3 regions of the Brevibacillus sp. GCM10020057 genome follow, and region 3 is predicted to be linked to each of the others. Evidence: predicted binding sites of a transcription regulator. Region 3 holds the regulator's gene; each other region holds the start of a gene.
The links. The regulator LexA, encoded in region 3, represses DNA repair genes until DNA is damaged. The targets are predictions, from matches to a motif close to CGAACATATGTTCG.
Positions count from the first base shown of each region.

Region 1: ACFSO0_RS07280 (DNA polymerase IV) is a predicted target of LexA. The motif match lies at 1,265-1,278, and genes of this name have one in related genera.
Region 2: ruvC (crossover junction endodeoxyribonuclease RuvC) is a predicted target of LexA. The motif match lies at 1,913-1,926, and genes of this name have one in related genera.

Region 1 covers NZ_JBHUJW010000023.1:78,656-81,929, reverse strand. The annotation lists gene ACFSO0_RS07285 (peptide ABC transporter substrate-binding protein) at 1-1,064, shown strand, start outside; gene ACFSO0_RS07280 (DNA polymerase IV) at 1,293-2,345, shown strand; gene ACFSO0_RS07275 (hypothetical protein) at 2,358-2,558, shown strand; gene ACFSO0_RS07270 (YqeG family HAD IIIA-type phosphatase) at 2,705-3,229, shown strand; gene yqeH (ribosome biogenesis GTPase YqeH) at 3,229-3,274, shown strand, end outside.
Region 2 covers NZ_JBHUJW010000023.1:157,978-161,251, reverse strand. The annotation lists gene ACFSO0_RS07705 (BofC C-terminal domain-containing protein) at 1-372, shown strand, start outside; gene ACFSO0_RS07700 (hypothetical protein) at 426-1,526, opposite strand; gene ACFSO0_RS07695 (hypothetical protein) at 1,644-1,835, shown strand; gene ruvC (crossover junction endodeoxyribonuclease RuvC) at 1,984-2,484, shown strand; gene ruvA (Holliday junction branch migration protein RuvA) at 2,481-3,098, shown strand; gene ruvB (Holliday junction branch migration DNA helicase RuvB) at 3,103-3,274, shown strand, end outside.
Region 3 covers NZ_JBHUJW010000043.1:460,659-463,932, reverse strand. The annotation lists gene ACFSO0_RS15920 (HelD family protein) at 1-339, opposite strand, end outside; gene ACFSO0_RS15915 (DUF896 domain-containing protein) at 487-684, opposite strand; gene yneA (cell division suppressor protein YneA) at 769-1,122, opposite strand; gene lexA (transcriptional repressor LexA) at 1,289-1,912, shown strand; gene ACFSO0_RS15900 (DUF456 domain-containing protein) at 2,114-2,599, opposite strand; gene ACFSO0_RS15895 (hypothetical protein) at 2,886-3,274, shown strand, end outside.

The sequences.
Region 1 (3,274 bases), on a different contig from region 3:
TGGTTGCATCCGTCACGTATTTCCCGGTCAATCAAAAAGCGGTGGAAGCAAACAAAGACTGGGCTTCCAAGCCGGAAACCTACGTGGGTAACGGCCCCTTCGTGCTGAAGACGTGGGAGCACAAATCCAAGATCGAATTCGTGAAAAACGACTCCTATTGGGACAAAAATTCCGTCAAGCTGTCCAAGCTCACGATCAACATGATCGAAGATGCGAATACAGAGCTGTCGATGTTCGAGAACGGAGACCTGGACTGGGCGGGCTCTCCGCTGGGCGATCTGCCGCTTGACGCGCTGGAATCCCTCAAAGATTCGGGGAAAATGCAGACGCAGGCGACAGCCGGGACGTACTGGTACATTTTCAATACGACACAAAAGCCGTTTGACAACAAAAAAATTCGCCAAGCCTTCGCCACAGCGGTCAACCGCAAGGAGATCACGGAGAGCGTCGTGCCGTTCAAGAGCACGGTTGCGCTGGACATCCTGCCTCCGACGATGGCGCTGAATCCGGATGGCTACATCAAGGACGGCGATGTCGAGACAGCGAAAAAGCTGCTCGCGGAAGGCATGAAGGAAGAAGGCATCACCAAGCTGCCTGAGCTGACGATTGCCTACAACACGACAGAGGTGAACCAGCGCATCGCGACAGTTATTCAGGACCAGTGGCGCAAAGCGTTTGGCATCGAAGTCAAACTGGTGAATAAAGAAAATAAAGTACACCGCGAGCAAATGAAAGAAGGCAACTTCATGATCGGGCGAGCCAGCTGGATCGGCGACTTCAACGACCCGATCAACTTCCTGGAAGTATTCAAAGGCGGTCTGAATACCTCGAAATGGGAAAACAAAGAGTTCCTCGATCTCCTGGCTCAATCCGCAAAAGAGGGAGACGCAGAAAAACGCAAAGAAATCCTCAAAAAAGCGGATGCGATCGTCATGGATGAAATGCCTGCCATGCCGATCTACTACTTCACCTACGCTTGGGTGAAGCAGGACAGCGTAAAAGATGTCGTAATCGACGCGCTCGGCTTTATCGACTTCAAATACGCTTCCAACGAGAAGAAATAGAAAACCGGGAGCTAGACAGGTGAAATAGGAAGCGGCATAAAATCGCGCCAGGCGAAGCGGTATACAAATAAGAAAAGCGGAAGGGGTTGTCTCAAAAAGTTGAGTTTTTTGACTTGGAGACGCCCCTTTTGCCGGCATGAGGGCGATGGGTGCCTGTCCCTTGCGCGTACGCTCCAAATCAGGGATAATACTTGCATACGAGAATGTATGTTTGGTGGTATCCGGCTCATGAAAAAAATTTTGCATCTGGATATAGACGCATTCTTTGCCAGTGTCGAGCAGCTCGACAGACCGGAGCTGCGGGGAAAGCCGGTCATCGTAGGGGGGACAGGCAACCGCGGAGTCGTGTCCACTTGCAGCTACGAAGCGCGCAAGTTCGGGGTGCGTTCCGCCATGCCAGTCGCGTTGGCCCGTAAAAAATGCCCCCAAGGCATTTTTTTGCCCGTACGCTACCCCAGATATGTAGAGAAATCGGCAGAGGTGCGCGACATTTTTTCCGCCTATACGGGACGTTACCAGACGGTCGGGTTGGATGAGGCCTATCTGGACGTGTCCCATTACGAAAATGCCGTTCCGGTCGCCAGAGAAATCAAGCGGAGGGTGAAGCGGGAGACGGGCTTGACCTGCAGCATCGGCCTGTCCTACAACATGTCGCTTGCCAAGATCGCGAGCGACCTGAAAAAGCCGGATGCGTTTGTCATCATCCGCCCGGAGCAGGCGCTGGATGTCTTGCGCCCGCTGCCGATCGGTACGCTCAATGGCGTCGGCAAAAAGTCGCAGGAGCTGCTGGCCAAAAAAGGGATCAAGACCGTCGAAGATTTTTGGCAGCTGTCGCTGGATGAGGTGGTCGCCCTGTTCGGCAAGTTGGGCAGGGCACTCTACTATCGGGCCAGAGGCGAGGACAACCGGGAGATCGAGCCGCATCGCCCGCACAAGTCGACGAGCAGGGAGACGACCCTGCCATTCGACTTGTACGACCGCGACTCTATCGCGCCGATCGCACACTCGCTCCTGCGCGAAGTCGAAGAAGACGTCCGTCAGGAGAATGTCGTTCCCCAGACGATCACGCTGAAGATCAAATACGCGGATTTCACGCAGAGGACCAAGCAGCACAAGGCCGCTGTCGGCGCGAACTGGCAGGAGCTCTTGGACGATTTGCTCGATGCTTTTGACTACGCGGCAGGAGTACGGCTGGTCGGAGTAGGCTTCTCCAACTTCGCAGAGCCGCAGCAGGAGCGGTACGAGCAGCTGACGCTGTTTCCCTGGAAATACGGGAGGTAGGGAGGAACGCTGGTGGAAGGGTCGAATGCGTATCATTGCTGCGCGTCCTGTATTCACTTTCGCGTGGAGAAGGCGGCGGGGAAAGTCACTTATCGCTGCTCGCGGCTGACGTACGAGACGCAGCCGCATTACCGGTTCCAATGCTGGTCTCCGCGCGAGTCTGTCCGTCGGCTGATGGAGTCCCGGCGGGAAAAAGTCGAGGGAGAGTCATGACAGCCCAACCCCCGACGCACAGCGGCGCGGGGGTTTCGTCATTGCCGCCGGTGCTGGCGCTTTTTCTTTTGCAACCAAGTGGCCGATTATGGTATAGTAAGTGCCGAAATCGCGGTTGATTGCTTCACATTATTTGGAGGTGCCCCGTGTTTTTACAGAAGCTGGTACCTAATCAGTTCGTGGAATCAATCCACCACATTGATATAGATCAATTGAAACGTAATCGCATTCGTGCCGTGATCACCGATCTGGACAACACGCTGGTAGAATGGGACAGGCCGCTCGCAACCCCGGAGGTGGAGATGTGGCTTGCGCGACTGCGCGACGCAGGCATACAGGTCACGGTGGTCTCCAATAACAACCAGCAGCGCGTCGAGTGCTTCTGCAAGCCCCTCGGCATCGGGTATATCAGTGCGGCTCGTAAGCCTACTAACCGCGCTTTTCTGCAGGCGGTGCGCCAGATGAACGTGACCATCGCCGAGACTGTCGTCATTGGCGATCAATTGTTTACCGATGTGCTGGGAGGAAATCGGCTCGGATTTCACACGATTCTGGTCGTGCCGGTAGCCCAGACAGATGGTTTTTGGACGCGTTTCAACCGTCAGATGGAACGATTGGCTCTTATTTGGATGGAACGGAAAGGAATGGTTTCGTGGAGGAGAAAAGCATGATGGATCAGACGGCTCTTGCCTGTGCAGGGTGCGGAATCGCGATTC
Region 2 (3,274 bases), on a different contig from region 3:
CGGGATGAAGAACACAAACCGGTCGCTCTCAATCATCTTGCCGATGCGATGGCAGATTACAAAGGCTGGGAAATTGTCGCAGCAGATGCGACGAAAATGATCCTGATGAAACGGGAAAACGACATTTCGCCGGAGTGCAAGGAAAACGGCCACTTCGGCCTGTCCGCTGACGGGACGCTCACGCTGTTTCACGGCCTTCCGGCAGACCATGAAGTCGTGCAGACCTTTTACCGGATCGACACGGCCAAGATGGAAGCGAGCCTGCCCAAGGAGGAAGTGGAGAACTTGAAGCGCGGCATCCGAGTGCGGGATCTGGCCGAGTACAACAGCGTGCTGTCCACCTATGGAGAATTTCAATTGAATGCAGAGTGACTGTGCCCACGAATGAGAAAAACAGGCTGCCGATGCGGACAGCCTGTTTTGTCTTACGGTAGGACGACATCGACGATTCGCCAACGCTCCCAGGGGGCAGAGCGCAGCAGCAGAAAGCGACAGCGCCCGGAGCGTTGACCGCCGGAGCGCAGCGAGTAGTCAACCCGGACAGGGATCTCCACCATAAACAAGTCCGCAGACGGGGAGGAGATGTCTTCGGGCTTTCGCACCGATTCGATGTCCCCAAGCCCGGCCGGCAAGCGGGAGGCGTCTGTCATCATGCGCAGCGAATGGCTGTCATGCTCGTTGAGGGAGGTCAGAAAGTAGCCGACCAACTCTTTTGGGCCAGCTTCCAAAATTTTGTGCGGCAAAGCGCCCGCTGCCTTCAGGATCATCAGGCTGTGGCTGGGATCAGGCTCCTTGCGAAGATGAGTAGAGCTGCCCGTGAAATGGATGCAAAAGTGGCCGGGAAAGTCGTTGCCCTGGATGGCTCCGGCCCCGTGCGGCATGCCGTGCATGGATGCTGCGTAGTAGATACCGTCCACCTCGACGAGAATCGCTCGCCGCTTCCAGCTCCATTTTCCCTGGTAAATATGCTTCATGATCTGTGTGTCGCTGCGAGTCAGCGGCTGGACATCGGCGTGCCGGCTGCCGGCTCTGCGCTGGACGTTAAAGCGTTCTCCCGTCTCCAGGTCGATCACGGTCGCGTACTTCATCCTGCCAAACGAGTGCTTGACCTTCTCCCAGTGAATCGCCTTGCCATAGTGGGCTTTCTCCACGGTTTGCACCAGTTCCTCCAGTTTTGCGCTAAGGGACTGCGACAGAAGGTATTGGCGCGATTTTTTCGGATCAAGCAGCCTGTCCATGTAATCGAAGGCGAGATCGCGGTTCCCGGCTTTGATCCGGGCGCGCGTCCAATCTGGCGAAAAGCTGGCAGGAATCGTAGGAGTGCGGTTCAACTCGCGGATGAGCGAATGCGAATCAGAAAATTCCAGAGTCGAGACGAATCTGGCATCCGGTGACACCGATACAGAGATGAGAATATCGTTTTCTGTCTTCGCTTCCGCATTGCCCTCTGAACACAGGAACAGGGCAGCCAGCCAGATGGCTTGGAGCAAGCACAGCCTGACCATTTGCAAGTCGGTCACCTCCACCCTGATAGTGTCTCCACCGGATGAAACAATCGACGAGTAAATCTTGGCATGATAACCGGAGCGCGGTTTTGCCATACTGAGGGCATACGGTGAACTTTGAAGGAGGAGTCTTTTAGCATGTCTTCGATGCCTAGAGGTAGCTACAAAGACCAGTTCCACCAGCGTTTGTACGTTCAATTGAATCAGGGACACAACAAGCTCAATTTCCAGCAGATCAACAGGATCAATGAGCAGATGCAGAGCGGCGTGGATGAGTACGCCCACATGCAGCACGATGTGTCGGATTTGCAGGGACTGAACAAACACTAAGGCGAAGACACCGTATGGCCCGCTCTCGCAACAGGGAGCGGGTTCTTCATTTTTCGCCCGGGACGGCCGCTTGAATGGAAATGCATGTTCGCTTTTCGGGCGCTTTGTGATACAGTAGAAGATAGAATACATACATGGAGAGTTGGCCATGCGCATCTTGGGAATTGACCCCGGCATTGCGATCGTAGGGTTTGGGGTGTTGGATAAACAGGGGAGCCAGCTTCGCCCCGTCCAGTACGGAAGCATTCAGACAGAGGCAGGCTTGCCGGTTCCTCTGCGGCTCAAGCAAATCTTTGAAGCTATGCAAAGCCTGATCGAGACGTATCGTCCCGATGAAATGTCCGTGGAAAAGCTGTTCTTCAACAAAAACGTGACGACGGCGTTCACGGTAGGGCAGGCGCGCGGCGTGATCCTGCTCGCGGCAGAACTCGCAGGCGTGCCTGTGTACGAGTACACGCCGATGCAGGTCAAGCAGGCAGTGACCGGCTGGGGCGGAGCCGAAAAAAAACAGATTCAGGAAATGACGAAGCTGCTTCTGCGGCTAAAGGAAGTGCCGAAGCCTGACGATGTGGCGGATGCGTTGGGAATTGCCATTACGCATGCACAGTTCCGCGCGTTTATTTCCATTTCGGAAGGAGTTCAGAAATGATTGATTTTGTAGAAGGGACCTTGTGCTACCTTGATTCCGAATACATCGTCATAGAGACGGGGGGCATCGGCTACCGCCTGTTTTGTCCCAATCCGTACCAGTTCGTCCGCTACGAGGGCAGCCGGACAAAGCTGTACACGCATCATCACGTGCGCGAAGACGCGATTCTGCTCTACGGCTTTGCCACCCGGGACGAACGCGACCTGTTCCGCAAGCTGCTGGATGTAAACGGCATCGGCCCGAAAGGCGCGCTGGCGATCCTCGCAGCGGCGACACCGGAGCAGCTCGTCATGGCGGTCCAACAGGAAAACGTGACGTACTTGACGAAGTTTCCAGGCATCGGCAAGAAGACCGCGCAGCGGATTATTATCGATCTGAAGGATAAGCTGGCAGGGTACACGCCGTCTGCGATTTTCACGGTCGCTGCCGGCGATCTGACTGCCGGGGAAGAGGCCGTGTCGTCGCTGAACGAAGCGCTGGAAGCCTTGACTGCTCTGGGCTATTCCGACGGCGAGCTGCAAAAAATCAGAAATGCGCTGGCCGAAAAGTCCAGGGAAGGCGATGGCGTGGAGAAGCTTATCAAGCAAGGACTCGCTTTGCTCATGAGGGGGTAGGACTGTGGATCAGCGAATCATTACAACGCAGATGGACTGGGAAGAAGATGCGGCGGAGCTGAGTCTGCGTCCTCGCTATTTGAACGAATACATCGGGCAGCAGCACGTCAAGGAAAACCTGAAGATTTTTATCGAGGCTGCCAAGATGCGCAAGGAATCGCTCGATCACGTCTTGC
Region 3 (3,274 bases):
CCCGGAGTAATACAGACTGGCAATTGGCGCCCTCCAGTCCACGACGACCGAGTCAAACGTGTCACTGCGCACAATCCCCCGTTTGCCTATGTACACCTGATCGAGTTCGTATACTTCGTCTTTCAGAAAATCAACCCTGCCAAAGTAAGGCTTCTCGCGCCCCTGATCTTCCAGGTATCGCAAGTCTTTTGCCTTTTTGGAATTCACGACCTGCTTTACGTAATCGTCCGTCGCTTCCCGAATATCCTCGCGCAATTGCGCGATTTCCCTGTCGATGATCGCGATCGTTTCATCGAGCTTCTTCTGTTCCTGTTCGTAATCCCGATGCTGGGTACTCATACCCGTCCCTCCCCTCGTTCCTCGCTATCAAACGGCTGGCTCCACTGACAGCCAAGCAACATGTAACTCAAACCCGCTCCCCGATTTCGGAATAAAAAGACATCCCGGCGTCAAGCAAGGATGTCTTTGTTATCAACACATGATATCTTACTGTTTTCGGTCATTTTCTTCAAGGTCTTCCACATAGCGGATCGAATCCAGATTCGCCTTCAGCGACATCTTTACGGCGTCGATATACTTTTGGCGAAGCTGCTTTTGTTCGAACCTTTCTTCATCGGTCAACCCGGATTCCTTGGATTTTTTCGCCAATTCATTAATCCGCTTGATTTCTGCATCAGATACCACGACCGGTTCCTCCCCACCTGTAAGTAATGCCGCTCCATTATACCACAACATGTACACGACGCAAGCAGATCGGACACCCGCCCCTCACTCGGCAGCGGCTGCAAGCGGAATCTTCAGGTTCTGCCCGGGATAAATGATCACGCTCTCCAGCTCGTTCGCCTCCCGGATCGCCGTCACAAGCTCAGCCACATCCATGTGCGCCTCTTCCTGATAACGGGTCGCCAGCCTCCACAGGCTGTCTCCTGCCCGCACCGTAACCTCTTTTACCGGCAATGCCTCTTCAGTGCCAGAAGCAAACACCAGTTCGGTCAGCAAGTAAAAAAAGAGAGCGAAGGTGGCGAGGAACAAAATCGCATGACCTCGAGTGATCCCCAATCTTGCGCGGCGAAGCGGCTTTTTCTCGACTTCCTGTTTCTCAAAGCGGTTATGTACAGTCATGACAGACACATGAATCCCTCCTGCAAACGTACGTTCTGTTTTCTTGTTTCCATCATAAAGGAGAACGTATGTTCATGTCAACAAATAATCGAACTTATGTTTGTCGAACGCAAGCTCCCATGGTATAATATAGGAAAACATGTTCGAGAAAACCGAGGTGTCTTCTATGTCAAAACTATCAAATCGACAGCAGGCTATCATTGATTTCATCCGGAAAGAAGTGCGCGACAAAGGATATCCGCCTTCCGTACGGGAGATCGGAGAGGCTGTCGGACTTGCATCCAGCTCTACCGTCCACGGACACTTGGCTCGCCTGGAAAAGAAAGGCTTGATCCGCCGCGACCCTACCAAACCTCGCGCAATCGAGCTGTTGTCCGAGGATGACCGCTTCCAGGATGATTTTGAAGATTCCGTGGTTCGCGTGCCCGTCATCGGGAAAGTCACAGCCGGACAACCGATCACCGCGATTGAAGATGTAGAAGAGTACTTCCCGCTTCCGGAAAATATTGTTACCTCGGACAAGGTGTACATGCTCCGCGTCTCCGGAAACAGCATGATCGAAGCTGGCATCCTCGACGGTGATTACGTGATCGTGCGCCAGCAGAACGTTGCTAACAACGGGGATATCGTCGTCGCCATGACAGATGAAGACGAAGCTACAGTCAAGCGCTTCTTCAAAGAGAAAAACCACTTCCGCCTGCAGCCGGAAAACGCGACGATGGAGCCGATCATTCTGGACTCTGTCACCGTTCTGGGCAAAGTCATCGGCGTCTACCGCCTCATCCACTAATCGCATAAAAAGGAAAAAGGGCAGCTGAGGCTGTCCTTTTTTCTTTGAAATAGACGTGGCGATTTTGTTATTTCCGTCAATTATGCAAACGCCGTCACTTTTATCTAGGTCCACGACCTGTCACAAAGTCCGTTGGCGTTTTGACCAGCCGCCGCGCGACTTCCTGCCATCGCCGACACAGCCGCAAACTTCCGGCTGTCCTTACATCGCCAGGAAGAACCAGATGATCATCGTCACCTGCAGCACCACTTTGACCACGGCGCTGCCAAAAAACCCGACCAGCGAGCCGAAGCCCGCCTTGATCGCCCGCTCCAGCGGCTGCTGTTGCACGAACAACTCAACCAGGACGACGAAGACGAAGGGCAAAATGATCATGCCCAGCGGCGGGAAAGCAAAAATCCCTATCAGAATACCGAGAACTGCCGCCAGCGAAGACCATTTCGAGCCGCCGTATCTCTTGACGAAATACATGTTCGTAAGCAAGTCCGCCCCGTATAAAAGCACGCTCATGGCCGCCATTCCCCACCAAAACGACGCAGGCAGCTCGGACCCCGGTTCCGCGATGAAAAACTGGTAGAGCAAAAATCCTCCCCACAACAATATCGTATCCGGCAACACCGGGAGAAAAATGCCTGCGATGCTTAGCACGAACAGTGCCGCGACAAGAACCCACAACAAGATTTCCACAGCCACCCCTCCTCTTTGTAAGGTATACGTGTGACGCTCGGTTTCGTTGCAGCTTCATCTGCAATCGAGACATCCCCACAAACGGACTTTGCAGAACCCGTTGCCACAGTTTCGGGATGTAGAAAGTGTATACCGTCGCACTCTGTCATCATCCAGTTTCCAACCGTTTTTACTTACGCGAATGACTCATCCCTCATAGAGTAGTAACCATTTTTTTCTTACGCGTATTTTTGTCCAATCTTTCATCGCTCTATCAGAATATGTTATCGCGTGGAGGTGATTCAAGTTGAGTAAAGAAAAAGCGAAGGAGAAACATCTTGACATTCCCGCAAAGGAAACTTCGTCCAACGAGCAGTATAAACAAGCCTACGCAGATATGACCGATCTAAATGATGCCGCAAGCGCTTTTTTCCGAATCCCGGTTTTTTTCAGCCATCAGAACCTGTTTACTCTCGGACCGCCGCAGCCCCCGTTCTCTCAGGAGCAACAATTTATCATCCGAATGTTCAAGGAAATCAAGAAGGTACTTCTGTTTCCCAGAACGATCCCGAATACCGACCAGTACCCGAATACTACCCTGGAAAATATCCGCACGATGATCAACTCCAGTTACGGTACGGCAGCGGCTCTACTGAAGCCAACAAGGTCAACTGCTCAAGGCGAACCTTATTCCCC